3 regions of the Scandinavium sp. UTDF21-P1B genome follow, and region 2 is predicted to be linked to each of the others. Evidence: predicted binding sites of a transcription regulator. Region 2 holds the regulator's gene; each other region holds the start of a gene.

What was found. The regulator LexA, encoded in region 2, represses DNA repair genes until DNA is damaged. The targets are predictions, from matches to a motif close to TNCTGTATGTACATACAGNA.
Region 1: a site for LexA is predicted at 8,407-8,426, ahead of metR (HTH-type transcriptional regulator MetR). Genes of this name have one in related genera too.
Region 3: a site for LexA is predicted at 8,323-8,342, ahead of dinB (DNA polymerase IV). Genes of this name have one in related genera too.

Annotation. Positions count from the first base shown of each region.
Region 1 is NZ_JBFLVD010000019.1:20,069-30,418, reverse strand. Features, by position in the region: gene recQ (ATP-dependent DNA helicase RecQ) at 1-191, shown strand, start outside; gene rhtC (threonine export protein RhtC) at 255-875, shown strand; gene rhtB (homoserine/homoserine lactone efflux protein) at 876-1,496, opposite strand; gene pldB (lysophospholipase L2) at 1,607-2,599, shown strand; gene yigL (sugar/pyridoxal phosphate phosphatase YigL) at 2,630-3,436, shown strand; partial or broken gene AB1287_RS16730 (EAL domain-containing protein) at 3,423-3,560, opposite strand; partial or broken gene AB1287_RS16725 (Tn3 family transposase) at 3,563-4,331, shown strand; gene AB1287_RS16720 (bacteriocin immunity protein) at 4,452-4,709, opposite strand; gene AB1287_RS16715 (S-type pyocin domain-containing protein) at 4,711-6,159, opposite strand; gene AB1287_RS16710 (carboxylate/amino acid/amine transporter) at 6,635-7,534, shown strand; gene metR (HTH-type transcriptional regulator MetR) at 7,422-8,375, opposite strand; gene metE (5-methyltetrahydropteroyltriglutamate--homocysteine S-methyltransferase) at 8,493-10,350, shown strand, end outside.
Region 2 is NZ_JBFLVD010000012.1:208,748-219,097, forward strand. Features, by position in the region: gene AB1287_RS09370 (quinone oxidoreductase) at 1-672, shown strand, start outside; gene pspG (envelope stress response protein PspG) at 831-1,073, opposite strand; gene dusA (tRNA dihydrouridine(20/20a) synthase DusA) at 1,212-2,210, opposite strand; gene traF (conjugal transfer protein TraF) at 2,353-3,663, opposite strand; gene AB1287_RS09390 (cupin domain-containing protein) at 3,841-4,329, opposite strand; gene zur (zinc uptake transcriptional repressor Zur) at 4,442-4,963, shown strand; gene AB1287_RS09400 (CsbD family protein) at 5,038-5,247, opposite strand; gene dinF (MATE family efflux transporter DinF) at 5,394-6,713, opposite strand; gene lexA (transcriptional repressor LexA) at 6,799-7,407, opposite strand; gene AB1287_RS09415 (diacylglycerol kinase) at 7,517-7,885, opposite strand; gene plsB (glycerol-3-phosphate 1-O-acyltransferase PlsB) at 8,015-10,350, shown strand, end outside.
Region 3 is NZ_JBFLVD010000039.1:8,495-18,844, reverse strand. Features, by position in the region: gene lpcA (D-sedoheptulose 7-phosphate isomerase) at 1-202, shown strand, start outside; gene AB1287_RS21915 (class II glutamine amidotransferase) at 310-1,077, shown strand; gene dpaA (peptidoglycan meso-diaminopimelic acid protein amidase) at 1,048-1,785, opposite strand; gene AB1287_RS21905 (Na(+)-translocating NADH-quinone reductase subunit A) at 2,174-3,517, shown strand; gene AB1287_RS21900 (NADH:ubiquinone reductase (Na(+)-transporting) subunit B) at 3,521-4,759, shown strand; gene AB1287_RS21895 (Na(+)-translocating NADH-quinone reductase subunit C) at 4,752-5,546, shown strand; gene AB1287_RS21890 (NADH:ubiquinone reductase (Na(+)-transporting) subunit D) at 5,539-6,177, shown strand; gene nqrE (NADH:ubiquinone reductase (Na(+)-transporting) subunit E) at 6,184-6,780, shown strand; gene nqrF (NADH:ubiquinone reductase (Na(+)-transporting) subunit F) at 6,792-8,015, shown strand; gene nqrM ((Na+)-NQR maturation NqrM) at 8,018-8,233, shown strand; gene dinB (DNA polymerase IV) at 8,360-9,418, shown strand; gene pepD (cytosol nonspecific dipeptidase) at 9,566-10,350, opposite strand, start outside.

The DNA.
Region 1 (10,350 bases), on a different contig from region 2:
CCGACGAAGAAAACATTCCGCCTTACGTGGTGTTTAACGACGCCACGCTCATCGAGATGGCCGAACAGATGCCGACCAGCCCGGGCGAAATGCTCAGCGTCAACGGCGTAGGCGTGCGTAAACTGGAGCGCTTCGGGCAGGAGTTTCTCGCGCTGATTCGCTCGCATGTCGACGGGGATGATGAAGAGTAGTCAAGCGAACAAAAAGGTGTCAGGATAATCACTCACTGAATCATTCTCCCGCGAGTTATTTCTATGCTGATGCTTTTTCTCACCGTGGCGATGGTGCATCTGATTGCGCTGATGAGCCCGGGCCCGGACTTTTTCTTTGTGTCGCAAACCGCCGTCAGCCGCTCCCGTAAAGAGGCGATGATGGGCGTGCTCGGCATTACCGCAGGCGTCATGGTCTGGGCGGGCGTGGCGCTGCTCGGTTTACACCTTATCCTCGAAAAAATGGCCTGGCTGCATAACATCATTATGGTTGGCGGTGGCCTGTACCTGTGCTGGATGGGCTATCAGATGCTGCGCGGTGCGCTGAAGAAAAGCGAAGCGCCTGCGGAAGCCCCGGAAGTGGAGCTGGCGCAGGGCGGCAAGAGTTTCCTGAAAGGGCTGCTGACCAACCTCGCCAACCCAAAAGCGATTATCTATTTCGGTTCGGTATTTTCCCTGTTCGTCGGAGACGACATCGGCGGCGCAGAGCGCTGGGGTATTTTCCTGCTGATTATCGTGGAAACCTTTGCGTGGTTTACCGTGGTGGCGAGCCTGTTTGCAATGCCAGCCATGCGCCGCGGCTATCAGCGTATGGCCAAATGGATTGATGGCGTGGCCGGTACCCTGTTTGCCGGGTTCGGTATCCACCTTATTATCTCGCGCTAATCAGGCATGGCGCGCGGAAGCTAACAGCGCGCCAACCAGCATAAACAGCGAACCGAACACTCTATTCAGGGCCTTCATCTGACGAGGCCCTTTGATCCAGCCTGCAATCCTCGTCGCCAGCGTCGCGTAGCCAATCATTACGATGATATCGACCACGATAGTCGTCACACCAAGCACCACGTACTGCATCACCTGAGGCTGATGCGGCACGATAAACTGTGGGAAAAGGGCGGCCAGAAACACGATGCTTTTCGGGTTGGTCAGATTCACAAACACTGCACGTTTAAAAAGATGCCCGCGCGTCTGAGTCTTCGCGACGGCATTGAGATCGATTGCGCCTGCCGCGCGCCACTGCTGAATGCCAAGCCAGATAAGGTACGCCGCACCGGCCCATTTCAGCACCTCAAACGCCATCACGGAGCGGGAGAACAGCGTACCCAGCCCGACGCCGACCAGCACGATGTGAATGCCGAGCCCGGTTTGCAGCCCGGCAATGGATGCCGCCGCGCCGCGATAGCCGTGGTTGATAGCGGTGGTCATGGTATTAATGGCCCCGGAACCGGGGGAAAGGCTTAAGATTATGGACGTCAGCAAATAAGCGAACCACCACTCAAAGGTCATGTGAAACTCCCGAATTGCCTGTTTTTATGCCACAATACGCTATTGTGCAGGCGCTGTAAGTGAAGCCAATTAAAATACGATCTTCCGCGGTAAGCAGGGGTGGATAGCCGATGTTTCGGCAGAAAATGGACTGGAAAACAAGAGAAAACGCGTATGCCGCGTTCACTATGGGGCCGCTGAATACCTTCTGGCGCCAGCGTGAAAAGGCACAATTTACAGGCGTGGATAGTGTTCCGGTACGCTATGTCCGCTTTCGTGCTGAAAACCACGACCGGGTGATTGTGGTTTGTCCCGGGCGGATCGAAAGCTACGTAAAGTACGCGGAGCTGGCATACGATCTGTTCCACAGCGGCTTTGATGTGCTCATTATCGATCACCGTGGTCAGGGGCTCTCAGGCCGTATGCTCGACGACAGCCACCGCGGGCACGTCGTGAATTTCAGTGATTACGTTGATGACCTCACCGCCTTCTGGCAGCAGGAAGTCGAGCCCGGCCCGTGGCGTAAACGCTATATTCTGGGCCACTCGATGGGCGGGGCTATTGCCACACTCTTCTCACAGCGCAATCCTCACCAGTGCGATGCGCTCGCGCTTTGTGCGCCAATGTTCGGTATCATCATGCGCCTGCCGGACTGGATGGTGCGGCACATTCTTGATTTTGCTGAGGGCCATCAGCGGATAAGAGAAAGCTACGCCATGGGCACGGGGCGCTGGCATGCGCTGCCGTTCGGCCTGAATGTCCTGACCCACAGCCGGGAACGCTATCGGCGCAACCTGGGTTTTTATGCGGATAACCCGTATATCCGCGTCGGCGGGCCCACGTATCACTGGGTGCGTGAAGGGGTGCTTGCCGGGGAACAGATCCTGGCCGGGGCTGCGGATGATGACACGCCCACGTTGCTGATTCAGGCGGAAGAAGAACGGGTTGTGGATAACCGCATGCACAATCGCTATTGCGAGCTTCGCGCCGCCGCAGGTCACCCTTGCGAAGATGACAGCCCGCTTGTCATACAAGGTGCTTATCATGAGATCCTTTTTGAAAAGGACGATATGCGCTCAGTCGCGCTGCAGACCATCGTCGAGTTTTTTGATCGACATAATTAATGTTGCTCTTACCCAGAGGTTAAATTTTCTATGTACCAGGTTGTTGCGTCTGATTTAGATGGCACGCTGCTTAATCCCGACCATCGTTTGTCCCCCTACACCAAAGAAACGCTGAAGCTGCTGACCGCCAAAGGTGTGAACTTTGTGTTCGCCACTGGCCGCCACCATATTGACGTTGGGCAGATCCGCGACGGCCTTGGCATCAAGGCGTTTATGATCACCTCCAACGGTGCCCGCGTGCACGACACTGATGGCAATCTGGTGTTTGCCCATAACCTCGATTCCGATATCGCTACCGATCTCTTCGGCGTGGTGCATAACAGTCCGGATATCGTGACCAACGTTTATCGCAACGACGAATGGTTTATGAACCGCCATCGTCCGGAAGAGATGCGTTTCTTCAAGGAAGCGGTGTTCAACTACGAGCTGTACGAGCCAGGCCTGCTGGAAGCCGAGGGCGTCAGCAAAGTTTTCTTCACTTCGCCAGACCATGAGGTGCTTCTGCCGCTTGAGCAGGCCATCAATGCACGCTGGGGCGACAGGGTGAACGTGAGCTTCTCAACGTTGACCTGCCTGGAGGTGATGGCGGGCGGCGTGTCAAAAGGGCACGCGCTGGAAGCCGTGGCGAAGATGATGGGTTACGGTTTGCAGGACTGTATCGCCTTTGGCGACGGTATGAATGATGCCGAGATGCTCTCAATGGCGGGCAAGGGCTGCATCATGGAAAACGCGCATCAGCGCCTGAAAGATTCCCACCCTGAGCTGGAAGTGATTGGCAGCAATGCCGATGACGCCGTGCCGCATTACCTGCGTCGTCTCTATCTCAATCAGCCGTAACGCAGCGCATTTCACACCAGCGCATAAAAGCCCTGCTCGTCAGGGCTTTGCTGTATAACCAGCCCTGGGCGTATTTCACGCCGTGGGCTTTCAGCCATGCAGCCTGGGCCTGCGTTTCCACACCTCCTGTTGTGCCACGAAAACTTCCTGGAAATCAGGGAGCATTACACCGGTAAAGCGGGTTTCACCGATCATGTCTTGCCCTGATGCATCTGCTGGGATTTGTGTTCTGTCCACGAATTCAGGACTTCCACGATAAAGAGCTGTTTATCAAAGGGAAAGCGGATCAATACCCGGCGCTTCAGTTGCTGATATCCACGACCAGTCTGAACTGAAAGAGATCGAGATTCACAGGCGTTAGGTGCTGCGTCTGGCGACCTCGATAAAGTAGGGAACCGTAACGGCATCCCTGATGCTGAAAAAACTGGCCAGCGACCCCAAACAAAATGGCCTGGCAAAAGCGCTGAGAGAAATTGGCTGCATTGAGCGAACGCTGTTTATGCTGGACTGGTTCCGCGATCCTGCACTGCGTCGGCGGATATAGGCGGGGCTGAATAAAGGTGAAGTCCGTAACGCGCTGGCGCGTGCGATATTCATGCCCCGTCTGGGGGAAATTAGGGACCGAAAGCCAGAAAATCAGAGCTATCGCGCCAGCGGACTGACGCTGCTGACGGCAGCGATCTTCCTGTAGAATACTGTGTATATGGAAAGAGCGGTCGATGCCCTGAAGCGTAAAGGTCTGAAGATCAACGAGCAGCTGCTGTCGCATTTGTCGCCGTTAGTCTGGGAGCACATCAATCTGGCAGGCGATTATATCTGGAAAAGCAACAGGATACCGGCTTCCGGTAAGTTTCGTCGACTGAGACCAGCCATAGTCGAGAAGCTCAAAAAATAAGGTGGCCAGAGCCAGTCCTGTCTTTTTCATAACTTCTCCCTGTCGTGAGGGAATACCAGCTATTCATCCCCGAACAGCTGGTATTCATACTTATTTCAGCTAATCCTTTAGCCGTAGGCATCAGCACTGTTTAAATCCCGGCTTGCCGTTTTTGGCTCGCCATTCCTTAACTTCTTTTACGATCCCCTCAGGACTGTCTTCACGATCATCTCTTGGATAATAAATAAGATCAGAACCGTCTGGATGCTCAGTTAATCGCTCAAATTCATCGACTAATTTGTCATCATCCTCTTCCGTGGCCCCTTCTGCTCGGCAAATTTTTCTGACAAATTCCAGAAACTCAGCTTCGTTATAATCAGAAATCGTGTTCTTTTTCATCTCACTTACCTTCTTTATGGATCTCGATATGACGCTTAGGAGTTATCACGCGAATATTATCAATGTCATACACTGCGCCATTATCTTTAATCAAATTAACATGGTGAAGTTCAAAACGTCGACGTCCTCCAACTCGCTCTGATACAGGAACAAATGGTGACTTGCCATTTTTAACGCTCGTCTTGTTTTGACTTTTGAGTTGCTTAAGTAGATCTGGATCTTTCCCTGCTTCCGTCCAGAAGGCTCTCCTGAACGCATCAAAATTCGCAAATTTACGCCCACGCAGTTTCTCAGTAATCTGGGCTGGAATGGGTACTCCCGTACCTTTGCCTGCTTCGTAAAGCCAGTTATCCCCTACAGTTTGCCCCCGTCCCGTCACCGTCCCCTCCATATCGCGGGCGCGGCTTATGATTACATAGACAGGTTCAACCCCGGTCCCCGCTGCATCCGGGCGCCAGTAGATAAAATCATACAGCTCCTGTGCGTCTGCCCCCGGAAATGTGGTTACGGTTATAGTGTCTACCGGCTTTACTGCCGTTCCGGTATGCTGGGGTATAACCGGAGCGGGAGCCTGGTTTCCCGTATCAGAAGGAGTCGACGGGGCGGGTACCGGGTTAATCAGTATAGTCCTCGATGGCTCCCCGCCCATCGCCGGCAGTGTTATGACATCCAGACCCGTCGATGTATCGCGCACAGATTCCAGTACGAGGACCTCTGATGGGGCACCTTCGCCCGTTTTTATCAGCGTCAGTGCCATCTGACCGTCCTGGTTAATCAGTGCGCCACGAATCGGCAAATTAACGGTCGGTGTCCCTGGCTCAATGGAAACCCTCTTTTCCACCATCATCCGGGCATTCATCGCGACCATGGCTTCAACGTCGCGACCGGGTATCCGGTCGCTGCCCTGGCCTGCTGAGGGTGAGAACAGAATCGTTGATGCCGCTGCCACCATCGGCCCTGCCGTGCTGGCTGTCAGCAGGGAAACTGCCCGGCTGATGGCCGCAGCCAGAGTGGATAAAAGCTCTCCTGCAATGCCCATGACGCCATCGCCGGCTACTGCGAACTGTATTCCTTCCTGCCCACTGTTCAGGGCCAGTATGCCGGGCCCGCCCAGTAGCGATATGGCGCCCTGAGCCTGTTCCGGAGTAAATTCAGGAACGGGCATCTGTCCGGTCATCAGGTTAATCGCAACGTGCTTTTCAGTGTCAGTGGCGTAGCACATCGCCACACCTTTTCCGTCATCCCTGTCCATCACCCACTGCATGCCCAGAGCCTGAAAGTACATCTGGTAGCAGGCTTTTTTCTTTGACCTGAACTTATATTTTCCGTCACCGAGGCTGATGACAAGTGGTTCCTTTTCGGGGAGAGGATTACCGGAGGGAGAGACGATGGCTTTACCATTCGAATCATAAGGTATGCCATCTTTGTAGTACGCTGGGATGATTGCCATGTGACTTCCTTTTGTCTGAAATCCGGAGGCTATGGTTCAGCCCCTGTCCTGATAAATCTCTGGCTACAAGGTTCATTAGACCATTTAAATATTGTGGATATTTTATTGTCAATACATTCAGTTAATTAGAGGATTTTTAGTGGACGTAATGATTGCGAGGTAACAGCGGCTGACAGATATGATAGTAATCGGGCCGTCAGGGCGGCTTACTGGTGTGTCACTCAATACCTTCAGCGATACGACTTACAGTGACTCGAATCCTGAATAGCTGCGCGGAATAGTGCTACACAGCCAACTGTAGCGGCATTCGGCGCAGCTATTTAGATTATTCGTGGCGATTCATTTAACTATCAGTAATCGACCCTATTTTATTTTGGGAAAAGGCTGGCATAAGGCGTGGTTGCTTGTCATTTGTTCAGTTGTCAACCGGGGACTCCGCTACAATGAGCGCTCACTCACCTCAGAGAGTTTCATCGTGGCATTATTGATTATCACCACCGTGCTGTGGGCATTCTCCTTCAGCCTGATTGGCGAATACCTGGCGGGCAGCGTCGACAGCGTTTTCTCCGTGCTGGTCCGCGTGGCCCTGGCGGCGCTGGTGTTTTTACCGTTCCTGCGCGCCCGTGGTCAGTCGCTGCGGGTGCTGGTGCTGTATATGCTGGTGGGCGCGATGCAGCTCGGCATCATGTATCTGCTGGCGTTCCGCGCCTATCTCTACCTGACCGTTTCTGAATTCCTGCTGTTTACCGTGCTGACGCCGCTCTATATCACGCTGATTTATGACTTAATCAGCAAGCGTCGGCTGCGCTGGGGCTACCTGCTGAGCGCGGGGCTCGCGGTGATTGGCGCAGCCATCATTCGCTATGATCACATTAGCCCGCATTTCTGGACGGGCCTGCTGCTGGTACAGCTCTCCAATATCACTTTTGCTATCGGTATGGTGGGGTACAAACGCCTGATGGAGATTCACCCGATGCCGCAGCATAACGCTTTCGCGTGGTTCTACATGGGGGCATTTCTTGTGGCGCTGGTGGCGTGGTTTACGCTGGGGAATCCGCAAAAGCTGCCGACGACGGGGCTACAGTGGGGCATTCTGGTGTGGCTCGGCGTGGTGGCTTCCGGGATTGGCTACTTTATGTGGAACTATGGCGCCACGCAGGTGGACGCCGGCACGCTTGGCATCATGAATAACATGCACGTGCCTGCCGGGCTGCTGGTGAATTTCGCCATCTGGCAACAGCAGCCGCACTGGCCGAGCTTTATCACAGGGGCGCTGGTGATTGTGGCTTCACTGTGGGTCCATCGCCATTGGGTCGCTCCGCGTTCCGCACAAACGGCAGATGATCGCAGGCGTGGTTCCGCGCTGAGCGAATAAACGCTTCCGTTACCGGCTGGCGCTGCTCGCCGTCGCGCACCGCAGCATACAGCCGGCTCCACAGACCTTCGCCCAGGGTTTTGGTGACCACCAGACCCTGGCGCTCAAAACTTTCCACCACCCAGTGCGGCAGAGCCGCAATGCCCATCCGCGCCGCTACCATCTGAATCAGCAGCAGCGTGTTATCGACGCTCTTCAGCGACGGGCTGACGCCTGCTGGTTGCAGAAAGTGCCGCCAGATATCAAGCCGTTGGCGCTGCACCGGGTAGATCAGCAGCGTTTCGCTGGCGATATCTTCCGGCGTAATACGGGTTCGTGACGCCAGCGGGTGCTCCGGGGCCAGCACAAGACGCACTTCATAATCGAACATCGACGAATAGTGCAGGCCACTGCGCGGCAGGATGTCGGAGGTCAGCACAACATCCAGCTCGCCCTGCTGAAGGGCTGGCTGTGGGTCGAACGTCACGCCGGATTTGAAATCCATCTCCACCTGCGGCCAGGCTGCGCGGAAGTTCTCCAGCGCGGGCGTCAGCCACTGAATGCAGCTGTGGCACTCAATGGCGATACGCAGAGTCGTTTGCTGCGGTTCATTGCAGGCCTGTAAAGCACGGCCGATTTGCGGCAATACCTGATTCGCCAACTGCAAAAGGATCTCGCCCTGCGGCGTAAAGCGCAGCGGCTGGCTTTTACGTACGAACAGCCGGAAGCCAAGGCGCTGTTCCAGATCGCTGAACTGGTGTGAAAGCGCCGACTGCGTCTGGTGCAGCATTGCCGCTGCTGCCGCAAGCGAGCCGCTGTTCCGCAACGCCTGCAGCGTTTTCAGGTGTTTAATCTCGATCATGAAAGTCCTTCACTTCGGCATGAAAATGTTGCGCTTGAGGAATATACAGTAACCGCCAATTATGGATGTGTAAACATCTGGACGTCCAAATAACAAATTTCCTCAAGGGGCAACGACATGACTATCAAAAACCATACCCTCGGATTTCCTCGCGTTGGTCTGCGCCGCGAGCTGAAAAAAGCTCAGGAAAGCTACTGGGCAGGCAACATTTCCCGTGAAGAGCTGCTGAACACCGGGCGTGAGCTGCGCACCCGTCACTGGCAACAGCAGAAAGACGCCGGTGTGGATTTACTGCCGGTGGGCGATTTCGCCTGGTACGACCATGTTCTGACCACCAGCCTGCTACTGGGCAACGTGCCGGCTCGTCATCAGAACAAAGACGGCTCAGTGGATATCGACACTCTGTTCCGCATCGGTCGCGGTCGTGCGCCAACCGGCGAACCAGCCGCAGCCGCTGAAATGACTAAGTGGTTTAACACCAACTATCACTATATGGTGCCGGAATTCACCAAAGGTCAGGAATTCAAACTGACGTGGACACAGCTGCTGGATGAAGTGGACGAAGCGCTGGCGCTCGGCCACAAGGTGAAGCCTGTGCTGCTTGGCCCGGTGACGTATCTGTGGCTGGGTAAAGTGAAAGGTGAACAGTTTGACCGCCTGAGCCTCCTGAAAGATATTCTCCCGGTTTACCAGCAGGTGCTGGCGGAGCTGGCAAAACGCGGCGTGGAATGGGTGCAAATCGACGAGCCAATCCTGGTGCTGGAACTCCCGCGCCCATGGCTCGACGCCTTCCAGCCTGCGTATGACGCATTGCAGGGCAAAACAAAACAGCTGCTGACGACCTATTTCGAAGGCGTGACGCCAAATCTGGACACCATCACCGCGCTGCCGGTGCAGGGCCTGCATGTCGATCTGGTGCATGGTAAAGATGACGTGTCTGAGCTGCACAAGCGTCTGCCTGCTGACTGGCTGCTCTCTGCGGGCCTGGTAAACGGCCGTAACGTCTGGCGTGCCGATCTGACGGAGAAATATACGCAAATTAAGGACATCGTCGGCAAACGCGATCTGTGGGTGGCTTCTTCTTGTTCTTTGCTGCATAGCCCGATCGATCTCAGCGTGGAAACCCGCCTGGATGCAGAAGTGAAGAGCTGGTTTGCCTTTGCCCTGCAAAAATGCGAAGAGCTGGCCCTGCTGCGAGATGCGCTGAACAGTGGTGATACTAAAGCCATCACAGAATGGAGCGCGCCGATTCAGGCTCGCCGTCACTCCACCCGCGTGCATAATGCGGCGGTAGAGCAGCGTCTGGCGGCGATCACCGCAAAAGACAGCCAGCGCGAAAATGCGTACGAAGTCCGTGCTGAAGCGCAGCGCGCACGTTTCAGGCTGCCAGCCTGGCCGACAACGACTATCGGCTCTTTCCCGCAGACCACTGAGATTCGCGGCCTGCGCCTGGACTTCAAAAAAGGCGCGCTGGATGCCAATAACTATCGCACCGGGATCGCTGAACATATCAAACAGGCGATTGCCGAGCAGGAACGCTTAGGTCTGGACGTGCTGGTGCACGGTGAAGCAGAGCGTAACGACATGGTGGAATACTTTGGCGAACACCTCGACGGCTTCGTCTTTACCCAAAACGGCTGGGTGCAGAGCTACGGCTCCCGCTGCGTGAAGCCGCCTGTGGTGATCGGCGACATCAGCCGCCCTGAAGCCATCACCGTTGAATGGGCGAAGTATGCGCAGTCTCTGACTGACAAACCGGTTAAAGGCATGCTGACGGGCCCGGTAACCATTCTCTGCTGGTCCTTCCCGCGCGAAGACGTGAGCCGTGAAACTATCGCTAAGCAGATCGCGCTGGCGCTGCGTGACGAAGTGGCGGATCTGGAAGCCGCAGGTATCGGCATTATTCAGATTGACGAACCGGCCCTGCGCGAAGGCCTGCCGCTTAAGCACAGCGACTGGGCGGCGTATCTGCAAT
Region 2 (10,350 bases):
AAGGCCGCCATTCTTCCTGCCGCCATTTCTTACGAGCAGGCCGCGGCCTCATTCCTGAAAGGGCTGACGGTATTTTATCTGCTGCGCAAAACCCATGAAATCAAGCCCAATGAGCCATTCCTGTTCCACGCTGCCGCCGGGGGCGTGGGCCTGATTGCCTGCCAGTGGGCAAAAGCGCTGGGCGCGCAGCTAATTGGCACCGTCGGTTCAGCGCAGAAAGCACAACGTGCATTGCAGGCCGGCGCCTGGCAGGTGATTAACTACCGCGAAGAAAATCTGGTTGAGCGCGTGAAGGAGATCACTCATGGCAAAAAACTGCGCGTGGTTTATGACTCCGTAGGCAAGGACACCTGGGAATCCTCACTCGACTGTCTGCAACGCCGGGGCCTGATGATTAGCTTTGGCAACTCTTCCGGCGCGGTGACGGGCGTCAATCTGGGTATTTTGAACCAGAAAGGTTCGCTGTATGTGACCCGCCCTTCGCTTCAGGGCTACATCACTACCCGCGAAGAGCTGGAGGAGGCAAGTAACGAGCTGTTCTCGCTTATCGCCAGCGGCGTGATCAAAGTGGACGTGGCAGAAAGCCAGAAGTTTGCCCTGAGCGATGCGCGAAAAGCGCATGAGACGCTGGAGAGCCGGGCGACGGAAGGATCGAGCCTGCTGATCCCTTAATCGCAGATATAAGTAGGGCTTCCCGAAGGAAGCCCTTTTTTTCTCGTTAGCCGTATGTAGGGTACAGCACGATGAATTCGTTATCGCGCTAAGCATGACAGAATAATGATGGTGTGCCTAAGTGACTTTTCTCAGGTTGTGATACACCCCTCAATCCGTCAATAACGCCAGCGGTCATCCCGACGGTACTGTGGTATTTTTGGCGCTTTCACCGCCCGGATGATCCATACCACGGCAACGGCCAGCAGCAGCCATGGCAGGAGTTTGATCATCAATGCCAACAGGCCGCCAAAAAACATCACAATAGTTGCCACCACAATCGCCGCCAGAATGCCCAGCACCGACACACCGGTGACCAGCAGCATAACGAAGAATCCGATGATAAAGAGCAGTTCAAACATGGCTTTTCCCCTTAAAAATAACCCACTGCTCTTGTCTGTACAAAAATCATGCCAAAGCGTAATCCATTGAATAAAAACGAAAACGCCCCGCAGCGGTATGCGAGGCGTGGTCAACCTGACTAACTTTTAGCGTATTTATTAGCGCTTGTTCGCCACTAACTGCAGCGCCTGCTCCAGCACGTCAATGTTTGCGCCCGCTTTGTGCGCATTTTCGCTCAGATAGCGACGCCACTGGCGCGCACCGGGAATACCCTGGAAAAGACCGAGCATATGGCGAGTCACGTGCCCAAGATAAGTACCTGCGCTCAGTTCGCGTTCAATGTACGGATACATAGCGCGCACCACGTCTACCGGATCGGGGTCAACAGCGTCAACGCCAAAAATTTCACGATCCACTGACGCCAGAATGCCAGGGTTCTGGTACGCCTCGCGCCCCACCATCACGCCATCCATATGCTCCAAATGCGCTTTGGCTTCTTCCAGCGACTTAATGCCGCCATTGATGGACATTGTCAGATGAGGAAAATCACGCCTGAGCTGATAGACGCGCGGGTAATCCAGCGGCGGTATTTCGCGGTTCTCTTTCGGGCTCAGGCCGGAAAGCCAGGCTTTACGCGCGTGGATGATAAACATCTCACACTCGCCGTTACCAGAAACGGTATTGATGAAGTCGCAGAGAAATTCGTAGCTGTCCTGGTCATCGATACCGATGCGGGTTTTCACGGTTACCGGAATCGAGACCACATCACGCATCGCTTTGACGCAGTCCGCTACCAGCTGCGCATTGCCCATCAGGCATGCGCCAAACATCCCGTTCTGTACACGATCGGACGGACAACCGACGTTGAGGTTGATTTCGTCATAGCCACGCTCTTCTGCCAGCTTCGCGCAGTGGGCCAGCGCTGCCGGATCGCTGCCGCCAAGCTGTAATGCCAGCGGATGTTCGTCTTCGCTGTATGCCAGATAATCGCCTTTACCGTGAATAATGGCCCCGGTTGTTACCATTTCCGTGTACAGCAGCGTGTGGCGCGACAGCAGGCGCAGGAAATAACGACAATGCCTGTCCGTCCAGTCGAGCATCGGTGCGATGGAGAAGCGGTGTGCAGGATAAGCGGTGGATTGTGTTTCTGGCAGCATGGCGAAATTATGAGCGTTTTTGAGAAAAGGGCGGCTACTATAGCACAAAGAAGGTTCGGAGGAATTGCCCGGCAGCGCTTAGCTTACCGGGCCAACAAAGACAGCCAGGCCGGATCAGGCAAGGCCACAGCCGGACAAACGTCTAAAACGTCAGACCCAGCTGGACACCTGCACCCCAGGTTTGATCTTCGCCGTAAAGCCCCATCAGATCGACGTGAACGGTGTTCATCGGCGCAAAGCCGACGCCTGCGGTGAAGACGTTGCTGTCATTGCCTTTCACGTCGGCACGGTAGCCTGCACGTACCGCCAGCCAGCTGAGCGGTGTCACTTCGGCCCCAACGCCAACATACTGCGAATCATCTTCGCTCTTAAAGCCCTTAGTTTCAGTCAAATCACCATCGGCGCTCAGAGTGAGCAGATCGGTATGCCACGCGACACCCGCCGTCACTAACGGGCGAATCTGATAAGTGTCTTTGTAGTTGGTGGTGACGCCTGTTGTGCCATTGGTGATACGCACATCTTTGGTATCAATATCGCGCGACATCAGATTCTGCCCGCTCAGTCCCACCGTCCAGTTTTCACCGAAATCCGCCGCAATACCAGCATCAACGTTAAAGCCGGTATCGTCGGTTCGGTATTTGTCCTTTTTCCAGTCGTCGCTGTGGTAGTTATCGATTGAAGTCGTGTAGTTATAGAGCCAGGTTTGCTGCAGTTTTGGCGTGACGCCGAGCGAAACCGGTACGCTGCCGATATCAAACTTTCGGGCAATCGCTACGCCGTAATCTGAAACGATGGCGGCTCTTCCTGAAGCGGTCGAATTAAGGTTTTTCTTCAGCTGATCGCTGCCGTTAATCAGAGCCTCGGCGGCCTGACCTGCGGCAAACGCATCTGAGTTCTGAATATTGTGCAGGTAGTCGATATCACTCTGATCGATATTGGAGCTGACGCGAGCATGCGCATAGGCTTTAGTGACGAAGGCCAGCGAAACGGCGGATGTCGGTACGCTGACCGCAATCCCTGCTCCCGCATTTGCCCGAGCGGTTTTGCCGCGCAGATCTTCAAGCTGTCCGGCCAAATCGCCCGCTGCGCCCTGGAACTGGTTTAACGTACCGGCGGGATCCTGCAGGATCCCCGACGGGGTCAGGCTATCAATCACATCTTCGTAATGATCGATATCGTTGCTGATATCATCAATCCGATCGCGCAGGTTGTCTTTGTCGGTAATCTGAGCGCCTACGGATGGAATTACGACGGAGACATCATCATCCGGTTTTGATTTTGCCAGCAGCGCGGGGTTAATCAGCACCGCGCTGCCGTAATTGGCCGATGCTACGCCGGTTCCCCCCATCGCATCGTTTCTTGCCTCTGACCAGGTATTGGCGGCCACCGCCTGATTTGCCATAAAAAGTGAAACTGCCGCAGACACCACCGAATATTTAAATATTTTATTCACAGTATTCTCGTTATTTGCAGATGAAGTTTTTTCCGTTCCAGTTATGCGCTGAAAAGGGCCGAGCTATTGCTGTGAATAACGATGTAAAAGGCGCCTTATTGGCCGATTTAAGTTAAGAGGAGCACCGTTATCGGGGTTGGAATAGGTGGAGCCCCTCACTATTTATAGAAGAGAATGCTATTTCCGCGAGGGCCTGCCGTTGTGAGGGCCGAAAAACTGCGGTGGATGATCAACCCAGCGGTCCTGCCGCGTGGCGGCATACTCCTGATTTAATGGGTAGTAAATACGGTTATGCTTCTTATTCGCCTCCCCCACCACAATCAGATTTACCTCATCCTCACTGTTATTAATGAACGTGTGACAAACGCCGGTTCCGGCGGGAAAACCGACGCAGTCGCCCGGCTCTAATTGCCACAAATAGCCGTTAATCCACGCCTGCGGGCGGCCCTCAATCACATAAATAAATTCTTCTTCATCGCTTTCAGCATGGGGATAAGATGTACGTCTGCCCGGCGGAATACGTTCATGGTGAATACCGATATGCCTTAATCCCAGCTTTCGGGCAAGCGGTGCGCCAATGGAAAAGCGTTCATCGCTATCGGGATAGGTCGAATTATCCGGCTCTTCAAGTTCACGCCAGTGACGAATACAGTCTGGTCTTTTCATAAGGGTTCCTCAGAGGGTTATGCGTCAGGTATAGCATACCCGGCAGGATATCGGCGTTTCGGTCATAACATGATAAAGTAGGCGTTTACTTTACACCCGACCCGAGGCGCCTATGGATAAGATCACTCCACAAGACATGCTCGTACAGGCCGAAAGGCTGTGCGCACAACGTGGCGTTCGTCTGACCCCTCAACGCCTCGAAGTTTTACGCCTGATGACCCTGCAACAGGGCGCAATCAGCGCATACGATCTGCTGGACTTACTGAAAGTCAGTGAACCGCAGGCAAAACCGCCTACCGTCTATCGGGCGCTGGAATTCCTGCTTGAGCAAGGCTTTGTGCACAAGGTGGAGTCGACCAACAGCTACGTACTGTGCCATTTGTTTGATAATCCATCACACTCTTCTGCAATGTTCATTTGCGATCGCTGTGGCGTGGTGAAAGAAGAAGCGGCTGACGGGGTCGAGGATATTATGCATACGCTGGCAGCAAAGATGGGATTTGCGCTGCGCCATAACGTGATTGAAGCGCATGGGCTGTGCTCTGACTGCGTAGAAGTAGAAGCCTGCCGCAAGCAGGACTGCTGCGGTCATGACCATACCATTCAGATTAAAAGAAAGCCGGGCCAGAAGTAAGGCCCAAAAAGCGCGGGCGGCCTTAAGCCGCCCTGAGGGTTGTACTTCCGTATACGCACGGGTAGTGCTGTCGATTACCAGCGGTAATCGTTACGGGTTTCCCAGTCTTTGACCTCTTTCTCGGCCTGATCTTTCTGGTAGCCGTAGCGTTCCTGAATTTTCCCGACCAGCTGGTCGCGCTTCCCTTCAACAACTTGCCAGTCGTCGTCGGTCAGTTTACCCCATTGCTCTTTCATTTTACCTTTGAACTGTTTCCAGTTACCGCCGATTTCGTCTTTATTCATGATCCTTTCCTCATCGTTCGGTGGTGCAGGGTGAAGTAACATCGTCCGTAATGCCTGTTTCTGCTGGACGTGAGATTCAGTATAGGTAAGGATTTCGCCCTTCTGGAATTATTCAGAATCTTTAACCATCAGGCGAAACGAAATCACTACGAAAACCAGGTACCGTGTTGCCAGTGACGCCGCCATATCCACGCCAGTGACAGACCGCGCAATCCGAGGAATACCGCCAGCGCCAGCCACAGTCCGTGGTTACCCAAAACGGGCACGGTCAGCAGCGTCAGGGCAAATCCGGCTGCCGCCACCGCCATACTGTTACGCATTTCCGCCCCGCGCGTGGCGCCGATAAACATGCCGTCCAGCAGATAACACCACACGCCAATCACCGGCAAAATCACCTGCCAGATAACATAGCGATCGGCCAGATCGCGCAGGGCGGAAATAGAGGTCAGCATAGCAACGATATGCTCGCCCAGGACGGCGTAAATCAGCGCAAAGGCCAGCGCCACCAGCCCGGATTGTCGACAGGCCGCACGCCAGACGTGCAGCAGCTGGCTGCCATCTCTTGCACCATATGCCTGCCCGGAATGCGCCTCTACCGCATACGCAAAGCCATCCAGCGCGTAGGCGGTAAACGTCAGCATAGTCATCAGGACGGCATTAACCGCCACGATATCGCTGCCCAGCCGCGCCCCGAATACCGTTAACCCACCAAAGCAGAGCTGTAGCAGCAGCGAGCGCAGCATGATGTCGCGATTCAGCGCCAGCAGGCGGCGAATGTTGCCGCGCCAGGCGTCTTTTAGCAGTGCCAGTGAGATCCCACGCAAATGCAGTACGCGCCGCACCATCAGCAGGCCAATGAAGAACGTAGCATATTCGGCGCACACCGTTGCCAGCGCCGCGCCCTGCACGTTCATGTGCAGCCCCATCACCAGCCACAGGTCGAGCACAATATTCAGCGCGTTGCCGACGACCAGCAAAATCACCGGCGCACGCGCATACTGAACGCCGAGCAGCCAGCCCAGCAGCACCAGGTTTGCCAGTGAGGCGGGCGCACTCAGCCAGCGGATAGACAGGAAGCGTCGGGCCTGTTCGAGTACCGCATCGCTACCGCCGACAATGTGCAGCGCCAGATCGATAAGCGGAGTACGAAGCAATACGATAGCGAGCCCGGCCCCGAGAGCCAGCAGCAGCGGCTGCACCAGCGCGCGCGCCAGACGAACGGGGTCTTTCGCGCCATAGGCCTGAGCCGTCAGGCCAGTGGTACTCATACGCAGGAACAGCAGCAGCATGAACAGGAAGCTGGTCGCCATGGAGCCGACCGCTACGCCGCCGAGGTAAACGGGGCTGTCGAGATGGCCGATCACCGCCGTGTCCACCAGCCCAAGCAGCGGTACGGTGATATTGGAGAAAATCATCGGCAGCGCAAGGCGCCACAATGCTTTGTCGGCAGCGGTGAAGAACGACATGAGAAACCTGTGCAAATAAGTTCAGAAACAGAAGCGGCGCCAGAGTAGCGCCGCTTAGAAGAAGATTAGCAGGCCCGCAGGAAGGTTACAGCCACTCGCCGTTACGGATCACGCCAACGGCCAGCCCCTCGATGGAGAAGTTCTGTTCGCGCAGATTCACCACAATCGGGGAGAACTCGCTGTTTTCAGGCAGGAGTTCAACAGTGCTGCCCTGCTTTTTCAGACGCTTCACCGTCACTTCATCGTCGATGCGCGCCACAACCACCTGGCCGTTACGCACATCCTGGGTTTTATGCACCGCCAGCAGGTCGCCATCCAGAATGCCGATATCGCGCATGGACATGCCGCTGACGCGCAGGAGGAAATCGGCGCTTGGTTTGAACATGGACGGATCGACCTGGTAATGCCCTTCGATATGCTGCTGTGCCAGCAGCGGCTCGCCTGCCGCCACGCGCCCGATCAGCGGGATGCCCGATTCTTCTTCAACAAGCAAACGAATTCCGCGAGATGCGCCGGAGACAATCTCGATCACGCCTTTACGCGCCAGCGCTTTCAGATGCTCTTCAGCCGCGTTAGGGGACTTGAACCCCAGGCGCTGCGCGATTTCCGCACGCGTCGGTGGCATGCCCGTCTGGCTGATGTGATCCCGAATGAGATCGAACACCTCTTGCTGCCTGGTCGTTAACGCTTTCATTCCGCCCCCTGGGTGTATATACAGTTATGCTGTGAGTATATACAGTTGATGGCGATTTTGGAACCGCTAAACGCACAAAAAACCAGACATTTGCCTCATTCTGCGGGCGTTATCGGAAATGTGACCACAGCAGCGTTGCCCAGGTGATAACCGCAATAAAAATAGCCAGCAGTACGGCGGCGGATCCCATGTCTTTTGCCCGACCGGACAGCTCGTGACGTTCGGTGCCGATACGGTCCACGACCGCTTCAATCGCACTGTTTAAAATTTCCACTATCATCACCAGAAGGACAGAGCCAATCAGCAAAACGCGGGTGATGGCATCCACATCCAGCCAGCAGGCGAGAATGACCGCGATGATGGCGACGCTGCCTTCCTGACGGAACGCAGCTTCGTTTTGCCACGCGGCACGGAATCCTTTCCAGGAGTAGCCTGCTGCTTTGACGATTCGGGTGAGCCCGGTGGTATCATTAGCCATCAAAAGAACCTTTTACATTATTTAGCGTCAATGTCACTGCGCGCCGGGCGTAGCAGAACAGATATTCTGTGCACTTTCTGTTATCCTTGCGGCGCATTTGCATGATTAACCAGAGGCTTTACATCGTTTATGTCTGGCTGGCCACGAATTTACTATAAATTACTGAATTTACCATTAAGCGTACTGGTAAAAAGTAAGTCCATTCCGGCAGAACCTGCTCAGGAACTGGGACTCGATACTTCGCGCCCTATTATGTACGTTCTGCCGTATAACTCGAAGGCAGATCTGTTGACCTTACGCGCCCAGTGTCTGGCGCACGATCTCCCGGATCCGCTGGAGCCGCTGGAAATCGACGGTACCGTGCTGCCGCGCTACGTGTTCATTCACGGCGGGCCGCGCGCGTTCACCTATTACACGCCAAAAGAAGAATCCATCAAGCTGTTCCACAACTATCTGGATCTGCATCGCAGCAATCCGGACCTCGACGTGCAGATGGTGCCCGTATCGGTGATGTTTGGCCGCTCTCCGGGCCGCGAAAAAGGCGACACCAACCCACCGCTGCGCATGATGAACGGCTTCCAGAAGTTCTTCGCGGTGACATGGCTTGGTCGCGACAGCTTCGTGCGCTTCTCCCCTTCCGTATCGCTGCGCCGCATGGCTACTGAACACGGCACCGATAAAATTATCGCGCAGAAACTGGCTCGCGTAGCGCGTACCCACTTTGCACGTCAGCGCCTTGCCGCCGTAGGCCCGCGTCTGCCTGCACGTCAGGATCTGTTCAACAAGCTGCTGGCATCCAAAGCGATTGCCCGCGCCGTGGAAGATGAAGCGCGCAGTAAGAAAATCTCCCATGAGAAAGCGCAGCAGAACGCCATCGCGCTGATGGAAGAGATTGCGGCGAACTTCTCCTATGAAATGATTCGTCTGACGGACCGCGTGCTCGGCTTCACCTGGAACCGGCTGTATCAGGGGATTAACGTTCATAATGCCGAGCGCGTGCGCCAGCTCGCGCACGACGGCCATGAAATCGTCTATGTGCCCTGCCATCGCAGCCATATGGACTACCTGCAGCTCTCCTACGTGCTCTATCACCAGGGGCTGGTGCCGCCGCACATCGCCGCAGGCATTAACCTGAACTTCTGGCCCGCCGGGCCGATTTTCCGTCGCCTGGGCGCGTTCTTTATTCGCCGCACCTTTAAGGGCAACAAGCTCTATTCCACCGTGTTCCGCGAATACCTCGGCGAGCTGTTCAGCCGCGGCTACTCTGTAGAATACTTTGTGGAAGGCGGTCGTTCCCGCACGGGCCGCCTGCTCGATCCGAAAACCGGCACCCTGTCGATGACCATTCAGGCAATGCTGCGCGGCGGCACACGCCCAATCACGCTGGTGCCAATTTACATCGGCTATGAGCACGTGATGGAAGTGGGCACCTACGCCAAAGAGCTGCGCGGTGCGACAAAAGAGAAAGAGAGCCTGCCGCAGATGCTGAAAGGCCTGAGCAAGCTGCGCAATCTCGGTCAGGGCTACGTCAACTTCGGCGAACCTCTGCCGCTGATGACCTACCTCAACCAGCACGTACCAGAGTGGCGTGAGTCTATCGACCCTATCGAGGCCATTCGCCCGGCCTGGCTGACGCCGACGGTAAACAACATCGCCGAAGACCTGATGGTCCGCATTAACAACGCAGGCGCGGCGAACGCCATGAACCTGTGCTGTACTGCGCTGCTGGCCTCACGTCAGCGCTCCCTGACGCGTGAACAGCTGACCGAACAGCTCGAATGCTACCTGCAGCTGATGCGCAACGTGCCGTATTCCCCGGATTCCACGGTGCCCGCGGTCACCGCCAGCGCATTGATCGATCATGCGCTGCAGATGAACAAGTTCGAAGTCGAGAAAGACACCATCGGCGACATCATCATTCTGCCGCGCGAGCAGGCAGTGCTGATGACCTACTATCGCAACAACATCACGCACATGCTGATGATCCCGTCGCTGCTGGCGGCGATTGTCACCCAGCATCGCAACATCTCACGTGAAGCGATGGTGCAGTACGTTGAAGCGCTGTATCCGATGCTGAAAGCCGAGCTGTTCCTGCGCTGGGAGAAAGCCGAGCTGGCGGGCGTGATTGATCTGCTGCTGGCGGAGATGCAGCGTCAGGAACTGGTGACGGTTGAGAACGATCAGGTGCGCGTGAACCCATCGCACTCCCGTACGCTACAGCTGCTGGCGGCCGGTGCGCGTGAAACGCTGCAGCGCTATGCCATCACCTTCTGGCTGCTGAGCGCTAACCCGTCCATCAACCGAAGCACGCTGGAAAAAGAGAGCCGCACAATGGCACAGCGCCTGTCGGTTCTGCACGGCATTAACGCACCGGAGTTCTTCGACAAAGCCGTGTTCAGCACCCTGGTGCTGACGTTGCGCGACGAAGGCTACATCAGCGACACCGGCGATGCCGAACCTGCTGA
Region 3 (10,350 bases), on a different contig from region 2:
TATTAAAGCGATTGAAGCGGCGCGCGCGCAGGGCATGAAGGTGATCACCCTGACAGGTAAAGACGGCGGGAAAATGGCGGGTTCCGCGGACGTTGAAATTCGCGTGCCGCACTTTGGCTACGCCGATCGCATTCAGGAAATCCATATTAAGGTTATCCATATCCTGATTATGCTGATCGAAAAAGAGATGGTTAAGGCCTGATGATGTTGTGCCGGGCGGCACTGCGTTTGCCCGGCCAGCAACTCAGCCCACAGGCCGGGTAAGCAACGCGCCACCCGGCGCTGCCTGAAAGCGCTAAGAGGTGATTTATGTGCGAACTGCTCGGGATGAGCGCCAATGTGCCAACCGATATCTGCTTCAGCTTTACCGGGCTGGTACAGCGCGGTGGCGGCACCGGGCCGCATAAAGATGGCTGGGGAATTACCTTCTATGAGGGTAAAGGCTGCCGCACGTTTAAGGATCCGCAACCGAGCTTTCAGTCGCCGATTGCCCGGTTGGTGCAGGACTATCCGATCAAATCCTGCTCCGTCATTGCCCATATTCGCCAGGCGAACCGCGGCGAAGTGGCGCTGGAGAATACCCATCCCTTTACCCGCGAGCTTTGGGGCCGCAACTGGACCTACGCCCACAACGGGCAGCTGACGGGGTATAAATCGCTGGAAACCGGTCAGTTCCGCCCGGTAGGCGAAACCGACAGCGAAAAGGCCTTCTGCTGGCTGCTGCACAAACTCACTACACGCTACCCACGTACGCCGGGCAACATGAACGCGGTATTCAAATATATTGCGACGCTTGCGGGTGAGCTGCGCGAAAAGGGCGTGTTCAATATGCTGTTGTCGGATGGGCGCTACGTAATGGCGTTTTGCTCGACCAATCTGTACTGGATCACGCGTCGTGCGCCGTTTGGGGTGGCAACGCTGCTGGATCAGGATGTGGAAATTGATTTTCAGCGGGAAACCACACCGAACGATGTGGTCACCGTGATTGCCACACAGCCGTTAACCGGCAATGAAACCTGGCACAAGATTATGCCAGGCGAGTGGGCGTTATTTTGCCTGGGGGAGCGTGTAGTTTGACACGAGCTGCGAGCGCACCTCGTGGCTCAGCGGCTTGCTGACAACATAGCGTCCGTTGACGACGGAAACCGTTGGCGGCTTATGCGTCTGCTGGAAGTAGTCATATCCCGGCTTCAGCTGTGACCAGAAGTCTTTATAGTATGAATATTTGTGGCGTTCCATGTTGGCGTCGGTCATGCGGAACGGGTAAATGCTCACCTGCACGCTTGACTGACCAAACACCAGCGCGCCGGTCACGAACTGGAAAATCTCATCAATACCGGTATCGGTCATGGCGTAGCAGCCAATCGACACGCAGGCACCGTGGATCATCAGGTATTTCCCTTCATAGCCGTGTGCCTGATCGTAGGCATTTGGAAAGCCGATGTTGATGGCTTTATAGAAGCGGCTGTCGGGTTTGAGCTGACTGCGGGAGACGTTATAAAAGCCTTCCGGAGATTTGAAATCGCCCTGACGCTGTTTTGGCCCCAGCCCGCCGGAATAGTTGCAGATTTTGTAGCTGTCGAGCAGCTGGTACGTTTCGCCCATCTTCACGTAAAGATCAAGGGTGCGTTCTTCTTTGAAGATCTGGATATAAACCGGTGAGCCCATCAGCTGCTGCTTGTATTCTTTGCTGACTGGCGTGGTCGAGCTGGAGCTGCTCAGCAAACCGGCAAATGACATGCACGGGATCAACAGCATCGCAAGTAACAATGCGATTTTGCGCATACTACATGTTCCTTGATAAAACGGTGAAGAGAGGCCGGGAGGCCAAAATAAACCCGGAATCAGAATTGTCCTGAATTGGTGCGCTCACATTAGCATCACCAAAGTTTTTCGCAAGTCCGGACTGCGCGGTTTACAAATAAGTTTTACGTTATAAACCGTTTTTCTGCTCAAATCTGTCAGAACTTTGCGTATTTGCTCGCAAATACTGGCCTGCAAACCGCGTAAATGCTGCTTTCGAGCGACTCATCCTGTAAACTTCTTCGGTCTTACGATCAGGTTAAGAAAGGATGCTTTACTCTCATCGCACTGCCGCCAGCAGCGCCCTCTGGCCCTGGCTTTTCCTTTCTTATTTCTTCTTTCTACGCTGGGTTTTAGTGACAGTAACGACATGATTAAAATTACAAAAGGGTTGAATCTGCCTATCGCAGGCGTGCCTTCGCAGGAGACTGCCGAAAGCGTAAAGATCACACGCGTTGCCGTTCTGGGAGAAGAGTTTATCGGCATGCGCCCTTTAATGGCGGTGCAGGAAGGCGACCGTGTGCGTAAAGGGCAAGTGCTTTTTGAAGATAAAAAGACGCCCGGCGTATGTTTTACCGCTCCGGCAAGCGGTGTGGTCAGCGCCATTCACCGTGGCGAACGCCGCGTGCTGCAGGCCGTGGTCATTGATATCGACGGTGAAGACGCGATTGCGTTTCCACGCACGGAGGCCGCGGAACTCGTTCGGCTGGATCGCGAAGTGGTGCAGCAGCAACTGCTGGCGTCAGGTTTATGGACCAGCCTGCGCACGCGGCCTTTCAGCAAAATTCCGGTACCGGCAAGCGTGCCAGCGGCGATTTTTGTCACCGCTATCGATACCAACCCGCTGGCCGCCGATCCGCTGCCCATCATCTTTCAGCATCGCGAAGCCTTTAATGCGGGCTTAACGGCGTTGACGCGCCTGACGGACGGCAAAGTGCACGTCTGCCAGGCAAGCGGCGGCATACTGGGCGGGCATCCCGTCGGCCAGGTCACCTTCAATACCTTCACCGGGCCGCATCCGGCAGGCCTTCCGGGCACGCACATCCATTTTCTCGAACCGGTCAGCCTGACGAAGCAGGTCTGGCATCTGAATTATCAGGATGTTATCGCCATCGGCAAGCTGTTCGTGGAGGGCGAGCTGTGGACGGAGCGCGTTATCTCTCTTGCCGGGCCGCAGGTGAAAACGCCGCGCCTGGTGAAAACTCAGCTTGGCGCAAGCCTTGAACAGCTGACGGCAGGTGAACTTGCTGAGGGTGAAAACAGGGTTATTTCCGGATCGGTGCTGAGCGGGACGCGTGCGCTGGGGCCATATGCGTTCCTCGGCCGCTACCACCTGCAGGTGAGCGTAGTGAAAGAAGGGCGTGAGAAAGAGCTGTTTGGCTGGGTGATGCCCGGCAAAGACAAATTCTCTGTTACCCGTACCACGCTCGGCCATTTTCTCAAGCGCAAGCTGTTCAGCTTCTCCACGGACACTCACGGCGGCGAACGGGCGATGGTGCCCATTGGCAACTACGAGCGCGTGATGCCGCTGGATATTTTACCGACGCACCTGCTCCGCGATTTGCTGGCTGGCGATACCGACAGCGCGCAGGCGCTGGGCTGTCTCGAACTTGACGAAGAAGATCTGGCGCTTTGCACCTATGTTTGCCCGGCAAAATATGAATACGGCCCGGCGCTGCGTGAGGTCTTAACCCGCATTGAGCAGGAAGGATAAATGATGGGTTTGAAAAATCTGCTGGAAAAAATTGAGCCGCACTTTACTCAAGGTGGCAGGCTGGAGAAGTATTACCCGCTGTATGAAGCGGCGGCGACTATTTTCTACACGCCGGGTCAGGTGACCAGAGGGGCATCGCACGTTCGTGATGCCATCGATCTCAAACGCATGATGATCCTGGTATGGCTGGCGGTATTCCCGGCCATGTTCTGGGGTATGTACAACGTCGGGCTGCAAACCCTTCCGGCTTTGCACAAGCTTTACGGCGTGGAACAGCTGCAGCAGGTGATTGCCAGCCACTGGCACTACAGCGTGGCACAGTGGCTGGGCGTGAGCTTCGCGCCAGATGCGGGCTGGCTCAGCATGATGGGATTAGGCGCGGTCTTCTTCCTGCCCATTTATCTGACCGTATTCATCGTCGGCGGCTTCTGGGAAGTGCTGTTTGCCATCGTGCGCAAACATGAAATCAATGAAGGCTTCTTTGTCACCTCCATTTTGTTCGCGCTGATTGTGCCACCCACGCTGCCGCTGTGGCAGGCGGCGCTCGGCATCAGCTTTGGCGTAGTGATCGGCAAGGAGATTTTTGGCGGAACCGGACGTAATTTCCTCAACCCTGCACTGGCGGGGCGTGCGTTTCTGTTCTTCGCCTATCCAGCGCAAATCTCGGGCGATCTGGTGTGGACGGCAGCGGATGGCTTCTCAGGTGCAACGCCGCTTTCCCAATGGGCAAGCCACGGCGGAGAAGCGCTGGTGAACGTTACCACCGGGCAGCCCGTCACCTGGATGGATGCCTTCCTCGGTAACATTCCAGGTTCAATTGGTGAAGTCTCCACGCTGATGATTTTGCTCGGCGGCGCGCTCATTATTTTCGGTCGTATTGCTTCCTGGCGCATCGTCGCGGGCGTGATGCTCGGCATGATAGCGACAGCCACCCTGTTCAACTTTATCGGCTCCGCGACTAACCCAATGTTTGCCATGCCGTGGTACTGGCATCTGGTGCTCGGCGGGTTTGCCTTCGGCATGATGTTTATGGCGACGGATCCGGTTTCGGCATCCTTTACCGACAAAGGGAAATGGGCCTACGGTGCGCTGATTGGCGTGATGTGCGTGCTAATCCGCGTGGTTAACCCGGCGTATCCGGAAGGCATGATGCTGGCCATTCTGTTTGCCAACCTCTTTGCACCGCTGTTCGATTACCTGGTGGTGCAGGCCAACATCAAACGGAGGAAGTCGCGTGGCTGAAGTGAAAAGTAACGATAGCATCGGTAAAACGCTGCTGGTTGTGCTGGTGCTTTGCCTGGTTTGCTCCGTCATCGTGGCGGGCTCGGCGGTCGGTCTGAAGCCCCGTCAGCAGGAGCAGCGAGCGCTGGATAAGCAGCGCAATATTCTGGCTGCAGCCGGGCTGATGCAGCCGGAAATGACGCCGGGCGACGTCGCATCGGTTTTTGCCGGGCGTATTTCTCCGCGATTGTTGGATCTGAAAAGCGGTGCGCTGCTGGATAAAGATCCGGGCACTTTTAACCAGGGGCTGGCGCTTAAAGATCCTGCTCAGAGCATTCAGCTGGCGGCCGGCGACGATCCGGCTGGCATTAAGCGACGGAGCAACGTGGTGGAAATCTACCTCGTTAAAGATGCTCAGCAAAAGGTGCAGCAGGTGGTGCTGCCTGTTTACGGCAACGGCCTGTGGTCGATGATGTATGCCTTTGTGGCGCTGGATACAGACGGACGCACGGTGAAAGGCATCACTTACTACGATCAGGGTGAAACGCCGGGGCTCGGTGGGGAAGTGGAAAACCCGGCCTGGCGTAAGCAGTTTGTCGGTAAAAAAGTGCTGGATGACAACGGCATGCCTGCGCTGAAGGTCATGAAAGGCGCGGCGCGTCCGGGCGATGAGTATGCGGTGGACGGGCTGTCCGGCGCGACGCTGACCTCCAACGGCGTGCAGCACAGTTTTGATTTCTGGATGGGAGAGCAGGGTTTTGGGCCATTCCTCAAACAGATGCGTGAAGGAGGCCTGAACCATGGCTGAACTCGGTGAAATGAAAGAAGTAAAACGGGTGCTGGTGGGGCCGCTTATTGCCAATAACCCGATTGCGCTGCAGGTGCTGGGCGTCTGTTCGGCGCTGGCGGTAACGACCAGGCTGGAAACGGCCTTCGTGATGACCATTGCGGTCACGCTGGTGACGGCGTTTTCCAGCATGTTTATCTCGATGATCCGCCAGCACATTCCGAACAGCGTGCGCATTATCGTGCAGATGGCGATCATCGCCTCTCTGGTGATTGTGGTCGATCAGCTCTTACGTGCGTTCGCCTATGAAACGTCTAAACAGCTGTCGGTATTCGTTGGGCTCATCATCACCAACTGTATTGTGATGGGGCGCGCCGAAGCCTACGCCATGAAGTCGCCGCCGCTGGCGAGCTTTATGGACGGCATCGGTAACGGCCTGGGCTATGGTGCAATCCTGATGATTGTCGGGTTCCTGCGCGAGCTTATCGGCAGCGGAAAACTGTTTGGTATCACCGTGCTGCAAACCGTGCAGAACGGCGGCTGGTATCAGCCAAACGGCCTGTTCCTGCTCGCCCCGAGCGCGTTTTTCATCATTGGTTTGCTTATCTGGGCGCTGCGCAGCTGGAAGCCGGAACAGCAGGAGAAGGAGTAACTGACTATGGCTCATTACCTCAGTCTTTTTGTGCGCGCGGTGTTTGTGGAAAATATGGCGCTGGCCTTCTTCCTTGGCATGTGTACGTTCCTGGCGGTATCGAAGAAAGTCTCTACGGCATTTGGCCTGGGCGTGGCGGTCACCGTCGTGCTTGGGATCTCCGTGCCGGTCAACAACCTGATCTACAACCTGGTGCTGCGCGACGGTGCGCTGGTGGAAGGAGTGGATCTGAGCTTCCTCAATTTCATCACCTTTATCGGGGTGATCGCCGCTCTGGTGCAAATCCTTGAGATGATCCTCGATAAATACTTCCCGTCGCTCTACAACGCGCTCGGGATCTTCCTGCCGCTTATCGCCGTGAACTGCGCCATATTCGGCGGCGTGTCGTTTATGGTACAGCGCGACTACAGCTTCCCGGAATCCATCGTTTATGGCTTTGGCTCCGGTATCGGCTGGATGCTGGCGATTGTGGCGATGGCAGGCATTCGCGAAAAAATGAAGTACGCCAACGTGCCCGCAGGACTGCGCGGCTTAGGGATCACCTTTATCACCACCGGACTGATGGCGCTGGGCTTTATGTCATTCTCCGGCGTGCAGCTATAAGGGCGTAAGCGATGGAAATCATTCTCGGCGTAGTCATGTTTACGCTTATCGTGCTGGCGTTGTCGTTGTTGATTCTGGCGGCGCGCGCCAGGCTTGTGAACGCGGGCGACGTGGTCATTGAGATCAACAGCGAGGCGGACAAGCAGATTCGTACTCCGGCGGGCGATAAGCTGCTGAATACGCTCTCCAGCAACGGTATTTTTGTTTCTTCGGCATGCGGCGGCGGCGGCTCATGCGGGCAGTGCCGCGTGACGGTGAAAGAGGGGGGAGGCGATATTCTGCCGACTGAGCTTTCGCATATCAGCAAGCGTGAAGCGAAAGAGGGCTGTCGTCTGGCGTGCCAGGTGGCGGTTCGTCAGAACATGAAAATCGAGCTGCCGGAAGAGATCTTCGGTGTCAAAAAATGGGAGTGCGAGGTTATCTCCAACGATAATAAAGCCACCTTCATTAAAGAGCTGAAGCTTGCAATCCCGGAAGGCGAAAGCGTGCCGTTTCGCGCGGGAGGCTATATTCAGATTGAGTGCCCGTCGCACAAAGTCGCCTATGCCGATTTCGACGTGCCGGACGAATACCGCGGCGACTGGGATAAATTTAACCTTTTCCGCTATGTATCCGAGGTCAAAGAGCCGACGCTGCGAGCCTACTCGATGGCGAACTACCCGGATGAGAAGGGCATTATCATGCTCAACGTCCGTATCGCCACGCCGCCGCCGTCCGCAGCGGATGTGCCACCCGGCATCATGTCGTCGTATATCTGGTCGCTGAAAGCGGGCGATAAGGTCACGATTTCGGGGCCGTTTGGCGAATTCTTCGCGAAAGAAACGGACGCAGAAATGGTCTTTATTGGTGGTGGTGCGGGTATGGCGCCGATGCGTTCGCATATTTTCGATCAGCTCAAGCGTCTCGGGAGTCAGCGCAAAATCAGCTTCTGGTACGGTGCACGCTCGCTGCGCGAAATGTTCTACGATGATGAGTTTGAACAGCTTGCGCGCGATAATCCGAACTTCACCTTCCACGTGGCGCTCTCCGATCCGCAGCCGGAAGATAACTGGACGGGGCACACCGGGTTTATCCATAACGTGTTGTATGAAAACTACCTGAAGCACCATAACGCCCCGGAAGACTGCGAGTTCTATATGTGCGGGCCGCCGGTGATGAATGCGGCGGTCATCAGAATGCTGAAAGATCTTGGCGTTGAAGATGAAAACATCATGCTCGACGATTTCGGAGGCTGAAGATGTTGACGGTCTTTCTGGCTACGTTCGCGGTGTTTGTGCTGGTTGTCTTCGGCATGTCGCTCGGCTATCTGGTGAAGCGTAAAAGTATTCAGGGGAGCTGCGGCGGGATTTCGTCGCTGGGGCTGGAGAAGGTCTGCGATTGCCCCGAGCCGTGCGATGCACGCAAAAAGCGCCTGGCCCGCGAGGCGCAGCGCCAGCAAAACCGTATACTCTGAATTTGTTTCTGACATAGGCCCGGCAAACGAGGTGTCGCCGGGCAACATTCCTCGAAGCCAAATCCTCGCCTTCGCGTCTCTCATTATTTTACTGTATACTTAACCAGTAATGTGTGAGGGCTGAGTATGCGCAAAATTATCCATGTCGATATGGACTGTTTTTTCGCCGCGGTGGAAATGCGGGATAATCCAGCCCTGCGCGATATTCCCATTGCCATCGGCGGAAGCCGGGAGCGGCGGGGAGTGATCAGCACTGCTAACTATCCGGCACGTAAGTTTGGCGTGCGCAGCGCGATGCCGACCGGAATGGCCCTCAAGCTTTGTCCACACCTCACGCTGCTTCCCGGCCGATTCGACGCCTACAAAGAAGCCTCAAACCACATCCGCGAAATATTCTCCCGTTACACTTCGCTGATTGAGCCGCTCTCGCTGGACGAGGCCTACCTGGATGTGACCGACAGCATGCACTGCCACGGTTCGGCCACGCTGATGGCGGAAGAGATCCGCCAGACTATCCATAAGGAGCTGGATTTGACAGCATCGGCTGGCATTGCGCCGGTGAAATTTCTGGCCAAAATCGCTTCCGATCTGAATAAGCCCAACGGCCAGTACGTGATCACACCTGATGATGTCCCCGTTTTCCTGAAAACGCTGCCGCTGGCGAAAATTCCGGGCGTTGGCAAAGTTTCTGCCGCGAAGCTCGAAAACATGGGGCTCCGCACCTGTGAAGACGTGCAGCGAACCGATCTGGCGATGCTGCTTAAACGCTTTGGTAAGTTTGGTCGGGTGCTGTGGGAGCGCAGCAACGGCATTGACGAGCGAGATGTGAACAGCGAGCGGCTGCGCAAATCAATCGGCGTGGAGCGCACTTTGGCGGAGGACATTCACGAATGGAGCGACTGCGAGGCAATCATCGTGAACCAGCTATACCCGGAGCTTGAGCGCAGGCTTACGAAAGTAAAACCGGATCTGCTGATTGCCCGCCAGGGTATCAAGCTTAAGTTTAATGACTTTCAGCAGACCACCCAGGAGCATGTCTGGCCGAAGCTGAACAAAGACGATCTGATCGCGACGGCGTATAAAACCTGGCAGGAGAGACGAGGCGGGCGCGGCGTGAGGCTGGTAGGGGTGCATGTGACGCTGCTCGATCCACAGCTTGAACGGCAGCTGGTTTTAGGGCTGTGACGCCTGGCGGCGTTTTGCTTGCGCAGGCCTACGCTGATGACAAATTTGTAGGCCCGGTAAGCTTGCGCCACCGGGCTCGAGCCAACAAAAAAGCCTCCGTCCGGAGGCTTTTTTATGCAGAGATCAGCAGGCTTATTTTGCCGCTATTTACTTCGCAGGAATGGCTTTCAGCAGTTCGGTCAGCAGGGTCCAGTACTGGCCCACGCTTTCGATGTGAACCTGCTCGTCCGGCGAGTGCGGGCCGGTGATGGTTGGGCCGATGGAAACCATGTCCATGTCCGGATACGGTTTTTTGAACAAACCGCATTCCAGACCGGCGTGGATGATCTGGATGTTCGGCGTTTTGTCGAACAGGCGCTGATAGGTTTCGCGCACCAGGTGCATTACCGGAGAGTTAGCATCAGGCTGCCAGCCTGGGTAGCCACCCTTCGGTGCCGTTTTCGCGCCTGCCAGCTTGCCCAGTGATTCCAGCATGCTGACCACGTAGTCTTTGCCGCTGTCGATCAGAGAACGAATCAGGCAGATGATTTCGACGTTGTCGTCCTGCATGGTGACCACGCCGACGTTCAGGGAAGTTTCCACCACGCCTTTAGCGACGTCGGAATTACGGATCACGCCGTTTGGGGTAGCGTTCAGCAGCTGAATGAAGCTGTCGCGGGATTTTTCACTCAGGGCGTTTTTATCCGCGCTGACCGCTTCCAGAATCACGATCAGGTTCTTCTCTTTTGCTTCCAGCTCATTTTTCAGGATGGCCTGGTATTCTGCTGCCAGTGCTTTCAGGGTATCCGCTTTCGCCGCTGGTACCGCCACGGTGGTGAAGGCTTCGCGCGGGATGGCGTTGCGCAGAGTACCGCCGTTGAAATCAACCAGGCGCAGATCCAGCTCGGCTGCGTGACCGGCCAGGAAACGCGCCAGCAGTTTGTTGGCGTTGC